Regions from separate parts of the Anabaena sp. UHCC 0451 genome, predicted to be linked through region 2. Evidence: predicted binding sites of a transcription regulator. Region 2 holds the regulator's gene; the other holds the start of a gene.

Region 1 (4,438 bases), on a different contig from region 2:
CTTCTTCTAATTCCTCAATGCGATCGCCATAGAGTTCTAATACCGGAAAAAAACCATCAATAATTGCATCTAATAGAGCATACGCAAGATAATCCGCCCCATATTTACGAATATTGCCTTTATGTTTAATAATTCGGGTTCTGACTCCGTCAAAACAATCATATTCTGGTTCTTCTTGAACTGTGAGTAAATAATGTTTTCCTAAAACAAAACTCACTTGTTCACTATGAAATTCATGGCTGTTTTCTTTCCTAACCACCATCCGCGCAATAATCACTAATTGGTCTTCATAATCTTCAATTTTCGGACGTTCTGCCATATTCACCACATCTTCTAAAACTAGAGGATGCAACTCAAAAACTCTCCCCAATCTTTCTAAAATGTCTCTATTACCTAAACCTTGAACATCCACCCAAGAAACAGATTCCGTATCCAAATAGTTAGCGCAATCTTCAGGATTAATTATTTGTTCACGAATTAGATTAGTTTGGTTATAATCAAACAAAAAAATATTTGGATGTTCAGCATTTTCATCAATGATAATTGTTCCTGGGATAGTTCCTGGTTGATGATAGTATTCATTTCTGGAAGATTTATTGATAAATTTGGGAAGACGGCGAATTTTTTTAATCATCAAATTTTACCTATAGTAATTCAACAGTCAGCTTTTGATAACGGAACTAACTTTAATTTCCGCTCCCTGTTCCCCATATCTCTGTATAAAAAACAGTTTGCCTGATTTTGTCAAGACAAACTGTAAAAAAATTAAAATTTATTTGGGGAAGCGGTGATTAGAACATACCCATACCACCCATGCCACCCATACCACCCATGCCGCCCATGCCGCCCATGCCGCCCATGCCACCCATACCAGCGTCAGGTGCAGCAGCAGATTTCGGTTCAGGCTTTTCGACAACGATGGCTTCAGTGGTTAAAACCATACCCGCAATAGAAGCAGCATTTTGCAATGCAGAACGGACAACTTTAGCAGGGTCGATAATACCTGCGGCAATCAAATCTTCAAATTCTCCAGTAGCAGCGTTATAGCCGATGTTAATATCGGTTTCTAGAACTTTGGAGACAATGACAGAACCTTCAGCACCAGCATTATCAGCGATTTGGCGTAAAGGCGCTTCTAATGCTTTTTTGACAATATCAGCCCCAATCTTTTCTTCAGCGTCAAGAGTGTTCTTAATTGCATCTACTTTTGTAGAGAGATGAATTAAGGTTGTACCACCACCAGGAACAATACCTTCTTCTACTGCGGCTTTGGTGGCGTTGAGTGCGTCTTCAATCCGCAGTTTACGGTCTTTGAGTTCGGTTTCTGTAGCTGCACCGACTTTAATCACTGCCACACCACCAGCAAGCTTGGCAATGCGTTCTTGCAGTTTTTCGGAATCGTAGTCAGAATCAGTTTCTTCTAACTGTTTGCGAATTTGAGCAATACGCTTCTGCACTTCTGGCTTGATTTCGCTACCAGCGACAATTGTAGTGCTTTCTTTGTCAATGGTAAGTTTCCGGGCTGTACCTAACATTTCCAAAGTAGCAGTATCCAAGCTCAGACCGATTTCTTCAGAAATCATCTGTCCATCGGTAAGAATAGCAATATCTTGTAGTAAGGCTTTACGACGTTCGCCAAAACCAGGGGCTTTAATAGCAGCAACGGCTAAAACTCCTCGTGCTTTGTTAACTACCAAAGTTGCTAAAGCATCACCTTCAATGTCTTCGGCAATGATTAATAAAGGCTGACCTGAACGAGCGACTTTTTCCAGTACAGGAACTAAATCCTGAATACTACTGATTTTTTTGTCGGTAATGAGGATGCGGGCATTTTCAAATTCCACTGTCATCCGGTCGCTGTTGGTGATGAAGTAGGGAGAAATATAACCCCGGTCAATTTGCATCCCTTCTACTACTTCTAGTTCAGTAGTTAAGGATTTGGATTCTTCAACGGTGATGACACCATCTTTGGTGACTTTTGCCATTGCTTCGGCCAGCATACTGCCAACTTCTTCATCGTTACCAGCGGAAACTGTGGCCACTTGAGCGATCGCACTTCCTTCGACTGGCTTGGCTATTTTAGCAATTTCTTTTACCAATGCTTCAACGGTTTTATCAATTCCCCGTTTTAAAGCAATAGGGTTTGTACCTGCGGCTACGTTTTTCAATCCTTCTCTCACTAAGGCCTGTGCTAGAACTGTAGCAGTTGTTGTCCCATCTCCAGCCACATCCTTGGTTTTAGATGCCACTTCTTGAATCAGTCTTGCACCAGTATTTTCTAAAGGATCTTCTAATTCAATTTCTTTGGCAACGGTGATACCATCGTTGACAATTTGGGGCATTCCAAATTTTTTTTCTAACAGGACGTTGCGGCCTTTTGGACCCAAGGTAATTTTTACCGCATCTGCCAGGGCGTTAATGCCTTTTTCTAGCGCCCGCCGTGATTCCTCATCAAATGAAATAATCTTAGCCATGTTTTATTTTTTGATCGCTTCCATTAGACAATTTAGCACTCACAGGACAAGAGTGCTAACTGCCTCAGCTATTCAATTTAACAAATACTCAGAAAAAATTGATTAAGATTACAGTTATGCTGATTTTGAACACTAGCAGTAATGGTTGAAGTGGGAGATGAATTTAGACAACTCCCTTAGAACACTCGGTATTGCTAACCCTAGCGGCACCGGCTGGTTGGCGGTAGTATTAACTTTTATTTTGGCTTGGCTTGTCACTTGGCGTTTGATTCCAGCAATACGTCAATTTGCCTTGCAAGTAGGTTGGGCTGACCAACCGAACGCCCGACGACTGAACCAAGAACCTTTACCTAATGCGGGAGGTTTGGCTATCTATGCTGGTGTTATTGCCGCTTTAGTATTAGCTAGTTTGTTACGACCCATTGAACTCCAAGGAGTATTGGCACAGGTACTCACGGTTTTGTTAGGGGGTTCTATTTTAGTCTTGGTTGGCTTTATTGATGATCAATTTGGCTTACCTCCTTCTGTGCGTTTGTGGGCGCAGATGATTACAGCATTGTTGCTGGTGGCTAATGGCATTAGCATCAAAGTCATGTTTGGTACACCCATTGACTCACTCTTGTCAATGGCTTTGACAGTATTGTGGGTAGTAGGTATTACCAATGCCATTAATTTGATGGATGGGATGGATGGTTTGGCTGGAGGAATCAGTTTTATTACGGCGATGAGTTTGTTGGGAGTTTCTGCTCAGTTTGACAATCGGGCAGCAGCAACCCTGGTATTAGCTGCTTTAGGAGGTGCAGCACTGGGGTTTTTACGTCACAATTTCTATCCTTCACGGATCATCATGGGTGATGCGGGAGCCTATTTTTTCGGCTATGTACTGGCTGCAACTAGCATTTTAGGCAAATTACAACAAAGTACAGTTTATGCCCTTGTGCCGACGGTTTTATTTTTGATGTTGCCAGTTTTAGATACTACTCAGGTATTTGTACGGCGACTTTTAGCCGGCAAAAACCCTTTGAGTACCCCTGGCAAGGATCATTTGCATCATCGCTTGCTGGCTTGGGGTTTTTCTCAACGTCGTGCCGCTTTTACTCTGTGGTCTGTGACCTTGTTTTTTAATGTGCTGGCTATGACGGTACAGGGTATGACTGCACCTGTCATCTTGGCTTCTGCTGCTAGTATTGTCCTACTTTTGGGTGTGACTATCTGGCAGAGAATCTTTCATAATTGAGGAATCAGGACAGGAGTCAGAATTAATTTTTTGGACATCATCCCAGTCCCTAGTCCCTTCTTTACCAATTACATAACCATACCACCATCGACGTTAAAAACTTGTCCGGTGATGTAAGCTGCGGCGGGATCAGCTGCTAAAAACCTGACCATCCCGGCAATTTCTTCTGGTTGACCAAAACGACCCAGGGGAATGTATTGTAGGATGCCTTCGGCTTTAATATCGCTGGTCATGTCGGTGGTAATAAAACCAGGCGCAACGGCGTTCACTGTGATCCCACGGGAAGCTAGTTCTTTGGCAACGGTTTTGGTAAAACCAATCACACCTGCTTTAGCGGCGCTGTAGTTTGCCTGTCCAGGGTTTCCCATTTGTCCAGCTACGGAAGATATGTTGATAATCCTGCCTGAACGTTGTTTGAGCATGATTTTACTGACGGCTTTGGTACATAAAAATACACCTGTCAGATTTAGGTCTATGACGGCTTGCCATTCTTCTAGTTTCATCCGTAATAATAATGTATCGCGGGTAATGCCTGCATTGTTGACTAATATATCAATACGTTTGAATTTCTCTAAGCTAGTGCTAATCAGTGTTTCTACTTGATCTGCTTGGGAAACGTCTGCTTGGAGAGCGATCGCTTCTCCTCCTGCTGCTGTAATTTCTGCTACTACTTGTTCTGCTGCTGTGCTGGAACTGGCATAGTTAACAACGACTTTTGCGCCTTGGG
Region 2 (4,438 bases):
TGATTGTCATAAAGTAATTTCACACCTTTGTATTGTTCTACTTCTAAATTTGCTCCTGCTAAAGCCCGTTTAGAAAATAACAACTCCACAAATTCGCGGCTTTTTGCAGGTTTGTCTGTAGCTAGTGCCATCAGATACCCTGGTTGTAGTCCATTCTCTGGGTCGTGATCTATATCTTGACTAGTTACAGCCAATGTAATTTCGTTACTGAGCCAAGCTTGAATATCATCTTTGAAGTCTATATTAGTTTTTGCCAATAAACTGTTTTTGAGTTGAGAAATTTCTCCGTGTGGTTCTAGTGACTGTAAACTTTCGGGATTTACCAATAAGGACACCATCACTGGCGACACATTTGATACAAATATAGCTGCCCCTGGTTGGGAGCTAGAGATACTAAAATTGACCGGACTTTTGCCGAAAAACCAGTAAAAGCCAGCAGTAATAATTAATAGTAGGGCAATTACACCAGCTACTAAAAAACTAAAGAAGGAGCGTTGATTATTCACATTCAACCTATCTATTTTCTCGCTTTTCTGCCACCATGAAATAGTATAGGACTGTTTAGAAAAACTGTATGACTGGTCAATCGTTTAGCGAAATTAGCGTTCAAGAACTAGCACAACGTCTAGCACAAGGTGATTCTGGACTACAGTTAATTGATGTGCGCGAACCTCAAGAATTGGCAATATCACAAATCAATGGTTTTGTCAATCTTCCTTTGAGTGAATACGAGCAATGGCAAGGGAATATTTTCACGAGCTTTGATTCGACTAAGGAAACTTTAGTGTTATGTCATCACGGAATACGTTCCGCTCAGATGTGTCAATGGTTAGTGAGTCAAGGATTTACAAATGTCAAAAATATCACTGGTGGTATTGCTGCCTATTCCATATTAGTTGATTCTTCAGTTCCTCAGTATTAGGGAATATTCATAACCCAACATTTGAGACTTTGATTTAATAAGGGTTTTGGCGATTTATTAATGTTTCAAAATGTTTGCCATATTTTGTTAGTAATTAAATCGTCAGAATTCAGGTAAGGCGATAACATCCCCGACTTCTTTTATTTATTATGTTTATAAATGATCAATTGATCTGGTAAAGTCGGGGATCTGGATATGACCGATTGCTATAGCTGAATACTTACATTAAAAGAATGCAGAATTTAGAATTTAGAATTACGTTTTGCAACGGGGATTTTACCCCGACGCAAAACCCGCTGCTTGTAGAAGCAGGGGGGGACTTTAAACCCCAAGGGTAAGTTAAATCTTTAACCCTTTATCACATCTGGATTTAAAAATTAGGAAATTATTTTTGTGATTCCCAGTTTAATGGTAGAGGGTTAAAGTCTCAATTTTTCCTGTTAACGAGTAGAGATAAATCTTGATTAAAGCACAGAACAAATATAGCGTAAATATAAAAACAACTGTCATGTATCGATCTTGTCAGATAGAAAGTAAAGTTTTGTAACTAAAGTTACACCTTATGTTGATGGACTATGAGATACTACAGAAAAAGGTGGAAATTTCTACCGCTTTTTTGTTTTCGACTATCTAAATAAATACTGAAGGTAAATTTTGTGTTTAATGAACACAACATAAGTATATAATTTGCTATCTTAATTAAATAATAAGTAATCTTTTTTGCAGTTTTAGCTATACAGTCTTGCGGCCTTTGATTAAAATTTGCCTTCAGTAAAACATACTTCTATGCAAGTCCAGCTGACTAATCGACAACAGAATATACTTTGGGCAACTGTACGCCATTATATCGCTACAGCAGAGCCTGTTGGTTCTAAAGCTTTGATTGAGGAATTTGATCTTGGTGTCAGTTCCGCTACCATTCGCAATGTTATGGGTGTTTTGGAAAAATCGGGGTTGCTTTATCAACCACACACTTCTGCGGGGAGAATACCTTCTGATTCTGGTTATCGTATATATGTTGATAAATTGATGAAGCCTTCAGAAGTATTAGCTAAAGAGGTTGAATCAACATTACAACAGCGTCTACATTGGGATGATTGGAGTTTGGAAGCTTTGTTACAAGGTGCGGCTCAAATTTTGGCAACATTAAGCGGCTGCATTACCTTAATTACTATGCCACAAGCCCATACAGCACAATTAAGACATTTGCAACTTTTGCAAGTTGAAGCTGGAATAATTATGTTGATTGTGGTTACGGATGGTTATGAAACTCATTCCAAGGTGATGGATTTATTTAGCGCATCATCAGAAATCAAACCAGATAGAGAAGCAATTGATAGAGAATTGCAAATTATTTCTAATTTTTTAAATAGTCATTTGCGCGATTGTACTCTATTGGAATTAGCCCAGCTTGACTGGAGTGAATTAGATCAGGAGTTTCAACGCTATGGTGAATTTTTGAAAAGTTCCTTGACAGAATTACTTCATCGTGCTTTAGCTCCAACATCCACACAAATTATGGTGCGGGGTGTGGGTGAAGTGTTGCGTCAACCGGAGTTTTCCCAAGTACAGCAGGTACAAACGATTATGCAACTGTTGGAAGAAGAACAAGAGCAATTATGGCGGTTAATATGTGAAGAACCGAAAATTGAGGACACAGGTAAACCCAAGGTAACGGTGCGGATAGGTGCAGAAAACCCTTTAGAACCGATTCGGACTTGTTCTTTGATTTCTTCTAGTTATCGTCGGGGTTCTGTAACAGTGGGAAGTGTAGGTGTTTTGGGACCAACTAGGTTAGACTATGAAAATGCGATCGCTGTTGTAGCCGCAGCAGCAGATTACCTCTCAGATGCTTTTAGTCAAACTGCGTAAACCATAGCAGGAGTCAGGAGTAAAAAGCTGCTTGGTGTTGTAAATTGTTTAAGTTTTGATTTCAACTATGTACTTCATTTACCTGCCATTTCTTGTATGTTGAGAAAAATCTCTTTTGGTCTATTATGGCTAGGATTTGTTTCCTATGCCTTTTTCTTTGCTCCTCCTGATAATTTTCCAGAGAGTTTAGAGTTAATTAAAAATCTCTCTACAGGAAATTGGCAAGGTATTAATCCAGTAATAATTGCCCTATTTAATATTATGGGTATCTGGCCTTTAATTTATAGTGCGGTATTATTTATTGATGGTAGAGGACAAAAAATCCGGGCTTGGCCTTTTGCGACTGCATCTTTTGCAGTTGGGGCTTTTGCACTTTTACCTTATTTAGCTTTAAGAGAACCAAATCAAGAATTTACAGGGCAGAAAAATCTGTTTATCAAAATATTTGATTCTCGTATTACAGGAATTATATTAACTTTAGGTGCTGGTGTTTTAGTTGCTTATGGTTTCCAAGGAGATTGGACTAATTTTGTCCAACAATGGCAAACTAGCAGATTTATTCATGTAATGAGTTTAGATTTTTGTATGTTGAGTTTATTATTTCCGACATTGTTAGGAGATGATATGACCCGACGGGGTTGGAAGGATAATCAATTATTTTGGTTATTTGCAATGATTCCTTTTTTTGGGGCGTTGATTTATTTGTGCATACGGCCGTCTGTGAAGGAAAATAATTTGTAGAAAAATAATTTTTTTATAGATACAATACATTTATAATATTGAAGTAAATCCAAAAGCTAATCATTTCATAAATTTAGGTTTAAACTCATTTATTCTCAGTAACAGGTATTACTAAAAATTACAAATTAAATGTCCAAATTAGGTACTAGTAACTAAAAACTATGGATGTTCAAGAACTTTTAACTAGATATGCCAGAGGAGAAAGAAACTTCAATGGTATTGCTTTACCCTCAGCCAACCTACAAGGAGCTAACTTAGGTGGTATAGACTTTGCTAGAGCAGACCTTAGAGGTGCTAACCTCACAGAAGCATCTTTGACAGGAGCGAATTTAAGTAAAGCCAATCTCAGAGGTGCAAAACTAGAAAATGCACATTTATCGGAAGTAATTCTGTGTGGTGCTGATTTAACTCAAGCTGTACTAACTAATGCCCATTTAAATGAATCAGACCTGAGCGGGGCTTTATTAACTGGTGCAGACTTATGTGATGCTAATTTACATCAAGCATCAATCACCGCAGCTAATTTACAAGGTGCAAATTTGAGCGGTGCAAAAATGGGAGGTGTGCGAATGTGGAAAGCAGATTTACAAGGCGCAAATTTAACTGGTGCTGACTTAAGTGAAGCAAATATGTGTGAGGTAAATTTGACCAGAGCTAATTTAAATGCCACGGATATGAGTGAGGCTTTTTTAACTGCGGCAATTATGCCAGATGGCACTATTCATAGTTAATATTTTCTAGATTTATACCTTTTAGCTGAAATCAAAAAAAGTAGAGATATTTTATCAACCATCTCTACTTTTAAATCTTGAATAATTTGCCCACAAATTCGGATACATTAGTAAAAAGACGGAAACCATAGGGGCAAAATGTTAGAAGACTCACAACAAAAACGGGTGGTAG

The links. The regulator HrcA, encoded in region 2, represses chaperone genes, less so after heat shock. The targets are predictions, from matches to a motif close to TTAGCACTCNNGANTCNNGAGTGCTAA.
Region 1: the regulator HrcA is predicted to act here: its motif matches at 2,507-2,533, upstream of groL (chaperonin GroEL).

The regions. Positions count from the first base shown of each region.
Region 1 covers NZ_JAYGHA010000022.1:34,995-39,432, forward strand. Annotated here, with positions in the region: gene corA (magnesium/cobalt transporter CorA) at 1-634, opposite strand, end outside; gene groL (chaperonin GroEL) at 792-2,474, opposite strand; gene VB694_RS16135 (MraY family glycosyltransferase) at 2,632-3,711, shown strand; gene fabG (3-oxoacyl-[acyl-carrier-protein] reductase) at 3,780-4,438, opposite strand, start outside.
Region 2 covers NZ_JAYGHA010000004.1:214,154-218,591, forward strand. Annotated here, with positions in the region: gene VB694_RS04860 (DUF3352 domain-containing protein) at 1-506, opposite strand, end outside; gene VB694_RS04865 (rhodanese-like domain-containing protein) at 575-922, shown strand; gene hrcA (heat-inducible transcriptional repressor HrcA) at 1,709-2,794, shown strand; gene VB694_RS04875 (DUF2834 domain-containing protein) at 2,891-3,535, shown strand; gene VB694_RS04880 (pentapeptide repeat-containing protein) at 3,697-4,266, shown strand; gene VB694_RS04885 (hydroxysqualene dehydroxylase) at 4,405-4,438, shown strand, end outside.